DNA from 2 places in the Rhizobium aureum genome. Region 2 is predicted to be linked to the other one. Evidence: riboswitches for the same ligand, from Rfam matches in the RefSeq annotation. Region 2 holds a riboswitch; the other holds the start of a gene.

Region 1 (2,200 bases), on a different contig from region 2:
CCTGACACCCTGAGATGTCCAACAGTTGCCGGCCTGTGTCAAGGCCGGTCGGCTATCGATTAGAGCCGGAAGTGTTTCGATAGCTTCAGGCCCTGTGCCTGGTAATTCGAGCCGAGGCCGGAGCCGTAGAGGCTGCTCGGCTGTTCCAGCATGTGTTCGTAGATCAGGCGGCCGACGATCTGGCCGTCTTCGAGGATGAAGGGCACTTCGTGGCTGCGCACTTCCAGCACGGCGCGGCTGCCGCGGCCGCCGGCCGGGGCATGGCCGAAGCCGGGATCGAAGAAGCCGGCATAATGGACGCGGAATTCGCCGACCAGCGGATCGAAGGGCGTCATTTCGGCGGCGAAATGCGGGGGAACATGCACCGCCTCGCGCGAGACGAGGATGTAGAATTCATCGGGGTCGAGTATCAGCTCGGTCCGGCCACGACTGTAGAGCGGTTCCCAGAAATCGAAAATATCGTGCTGGGCCTTCTTGTCGACATCGACGACGGCCGTGTGGTGCTTGCCGCGATAGCCGATCAGCCCTTCCTTATCACCGGCAAGATCGATCGACAGCGCGATGCCGCCACCGGTGATATTCGGCTTCTTGCTGGCGACCAGCGTCTCGGTTTCGTGCAGCGCCAGCAGTTCCGGCTCGGTGAGCAGGGCCTGGCCGACGCGGAAGCGGATCTGCGACAGGCGCGAGCCGCGGCGAACGACGATCGGGAAGGTGCGCGGGCTGATTTCGAGATAGAGCGGCCCGGAATAGCCGGCCGGGATCTTGTCGAATTCCTGCGCCCGGTCGGTGATGACGCGGGTAAAGATATCGAGACGGCCGGTCGAGCTCTTCGGATTGGCGGAGGCCGACATGTCCTCAGGCAGGTCGAGGCGCTCCATCAGCGGCACGATATAGACGCAGCCGGTTTCCAGCACCGCGCCTTCGGAGAGATCGACAACATGCAGCTTCAGCCGGTCCAGCTTGTCGGCGACCAGATGCGACGGGCCGGGCATGAAGCTGGCGCGGACACGGAAGGCATGCGAACCGAGCCGCAAGTCAAGGCTTGCCGGCTGGATCTGATCGACGTCCAGTTCTCTCTCGCTCGTCAGCCGCCCCGTTTCAAACAACGCCGCGATGGCGCGATCGGCCAAGATTCCAGTATTGCGAGCCATCATGCCTCATCCATAATTTGCCGCAGACAAAACCAAACTCGGGGAATTGACGCAAGCCGTCAACGGCAGTATTGCAACTTATCCCGTGGTGATTTGGCCGGTCGGCTTGCAGCCACGTTAAACAAATGGCTAAAAAGACCGGGGTTGAACCGGTCTGCTTTTGCGACCGGTTTTTTTGTTTTGAAAGTGGTGATGGCATGAGCAAGACTTGGCGCCCCGCAACCCAGCTCGTTCACGGCGGAACGCTCCGTTCGCAATTCGGCGAGACCTCCGAAGCAATCTATCTGACCCAGGGCTTCGTCTACGACACCTCGGAAGCGGCGGAAGCCCGCTTCAAGGGCGAGACGGATGGTTTCATCTATGCCCGCTACGGCAGCCCCACCAACGACATGTTCGAGAAGCGCATGTGCGCGCTGGAAGGCGCCGAAGATGCTCGCGCCACCGCGTCCGGTATGGCCGCCGTCTCCGCCGCCATCCTTTGCCAGCTGAAGGCCGGCGATCATATCGTCGCTGCCCGCGCCCTCTTCGGCTCCTGCCGCTGGGTGGTCGAGACGCTCGCGCCGAAATACGGCATCGAATGCACGCTGGTCGACGGCCGCTTCACCGAGAACTGGGAAAAGGCCATCCGCCCGAACACCAAGCTCTTCTTCCTCGAAAGCCCGACCAATCCGACGCTGGAAGTGGTCGATATTGCCGCCGTCGCCAAGCTTGCCAATCAGATCGGCGCAAAGGTCGTGGTCGACAACGTCTTCGCGACGCCGCTTTTCCAGAAGCCTTTGGAACTCGGCGCCCATATCGTCGTCTATTCCGCCACCAAGCATATCGACGGCCAGGGCCGTTCTCTCGGTGGCGTCATCCTCTCTGACAAGCAGTGGATCGACGAGAACCTGCAGGACTATTTCCGCCATACCGGCCCGGCCATGTCTCCCTTCACCGCCTGGACGCTGCTGAAGGGCATCGAGACGCTGCCGCTGCGCGTTGCGCAGCAGACGGCGAACGCCTCCAAGGTTGCCGACTTTCTGGCCGAGCAGACGAACAAGGTCGCCCGC
Region 2 (2,200 bases):
GTTCACGATGTCAGCAATTATATCCGCCGGGGCAAGCTGTGGCAGGCCTTCACCTCGCCGATGAAGTGCGTGCTGCTGATCGACGAGATCGACAAGGCCGATATCGAATTCCCCAACGACCTGCTGCAGGAACTCGACCGCATGGAGTTCCACGTCTATGAGACCGGCGAGACCATCCAGGCCGCCGTCCGCCCGATCGTCATCATCACCTCGAACAACGAGAAGGAACTTCCGGACGCCTTTCTGCGCCGCTGCTTCTTCCATTATATCCGCTTTCCCGACATGGAGACGCTGACGCGCATCGTCGAGGTTCACTATCCCGGTATCAAGCAGACGCTCGTCCGCGCGGCGCTGACGCAGTTCTTCGAAATCCGCGACGTACCGGGGCTGAAGAAGAAGCCGTCCACCTCCGAAGCGCTCGATTGGATCCGCCTGCTGGTTGCCGACGATATCGATCCGGAAACATTGCGTGCCGATGCGAAGAACGCGCTACCGAAACTGCATGGCGCGCTTCTGAAGAACGAACAGGATGTGCATCTGTTCGAACGACTGGCCTTCATGGCGCGGGGGCAAGGGAAATGATTCAGCCGGATGCTGCGCTTTCTGCCCACAAAACTGCAGAAGCCTTCTCCGACAGACAACGGGGTTATCACCCGCCCTCGCCCTTCGAGGCTCCGGCTTTCAGCCTGCGCACCTCAGGTGAGGTCTGATCTCCTGTGTCTTGGCGCGGACCCCTCTCTGCCTCACCCTGAGGTGCCCTGGTCTTGAGCGTCAGCGTAAAGGCCAGAGCCTCGAAGGGAGAGGCGGCCCCTACACTTGGAGTTAGCCCATTGACCCGCGGAAATGTCAGGTCTATTGAATTTCCCTCGTGGTGATTTGGCCGGCCGGCTTGCAGCCACGTTAAATAAGTCGCTAAAGGGCCGCGTGCGGACCGGTAGCGATTCTTATCGCGGCCGGTTTTTTTGTATTTGGCGAGTGAAACAATGCCCATCAAGATTCCCGATACGCTGCCCGCGTTTGAGACCCTCCAGAGCGAGGGTGTGCGGGTGATGACCGAAACGGTGGCGTTCCGTCAGGATATCCGCCCCCTTCAGATCGGGCTGCTCAACCTCATGCCGAACAAGATCAAGACCGAGGTCCAGATGGCGCGCCTGGTCGGCGCATCGCCGCTGCAGGTAGAGTTTTCGCTGGTGCGCGTTGGCGGCCACAAGGCCAAGAACACCTCGCAGGAGCATCTGCTTGCTTTCTACGAGACGTGGGAAGAGGTGAAGCACCGCAAGTTCGACGGCTTCATCATAACCGGGGCGCCGATCGAGCTGCTGGAATATGAGGACGTCACCTACTGGAACGAGATGCAGGAGATCTTGGATTGGACGACCACCAATGTCCATTCGACGATGAACGTCTGCTGGGGCGCAATGGCGGCGATCTACCATTTCCACCAGGTGCCGAAATACACGCTGAAGGAAAAGGCGTTCGGCGTCTATCGCCACCAGAACCTGAAGCCCTCCTCGGTCTATCTTAACGGCTTCTCCGACGATTTCGCCATTCCGGTGTCCCGCTGGACGGAAGTGCGCCGCGCAGACATCGAAAAAGTGCCTGGCCTGGAAATCCTGATGGACTCGAGCGAGATGGGCGTCTGTCTCGTGCACGAACAGGCTTGCAACCGGCTCTACATGTTCAATCACGTGGAGTATGATTCCACATCGCTGGCGGACGAGTATTTCCGGGATGTGAATGCGGGCGTGCCGATCAAGATGCCGCATAACTACTTCCCGCATAACGATCCCGAAATTCCCCCGCAAAACCGGTGGCGCAGCCACGCGCACCTGTTCTTCGGTAACTGGATCAACGAGATCTACCAGACCACGCCGTATGATCTGGAGGAGATCGGCCAGGAAAGGACTTGAGGCTTGTTCATTCCCTTCTTCCTAAAGCTGAAGGAAGCGAAGGTTCCGGTGACGCTCCGGGAGTTCCTGTCGCTGCTTGAGGGAATGGAAGAAGGGATTGCCGATTATGACGTCGAGGCCTTCTACTATCTGGCCCGCGCAACACTCATCAAGGACGAGCGCTTCATCGATCGCTTCGACCAGGTCTTCGCCGATTACTTTCGCGGCGTCGAGGTGATCGGCGGCAATGCCGATGGAGAAGCGGTGGAGCCGACCGCCCTTCCCGAGGAATGGTTGCGCAAACTTGCCGA

What was found. Region 2 has a riboswitch for S-adenosylmethionine ahead of metA (homoserine O-acetyltransferase MetA). Riboswitches for the same ligand answer to the same signal wherever they lie in the genome.
Region 1: linked by a shared signal. The riboswitch ahead of PH552_RS20925 (O-succinylhomoserine sulfhydrylase) and the one ahead of metA (homoserine O-acetyltransferase MetA) in region 2 are both predicted to bind S-adenosylmethionine.

What each region holds. Positions count from the first base shown of each region.
Region 1 covers NZ_JAQJCI010000009.1:131,472-133,671, reverse strand. Annotated here, with positions in the region: tRNA gene PH552_RS20935 (tRNA-Gly) at 1-1, opposite strand, end outside; gene PH552_RS20930 (2'-deoxycytidine 5'-triphosphate deaminase) at 60-1,154, opposite strand; SAM riboswitch at 1,227-1,305, shown strand; gene PH552_RS20925 (O-succinylhomoserine sulfhydrylase) at 1,349-2,200, shown strand, end outside.
Region 2 covers NZ_JAQJCI010000003.1:126,983-129,182, reverse strand. Annotated here, with positions in the region: gene PH552_RS09400 (AAA family ATPase) at 1-582, shown strand, start outside; SAM riboswitch at 859-936, shown strand; gene metA (homoserine O-acetyltransferase MetA) at 984-1,910, shown strand; gene PH552_RS09390 (vWA domain-containing protein) at 1,914-2,200, shown strand, end outside.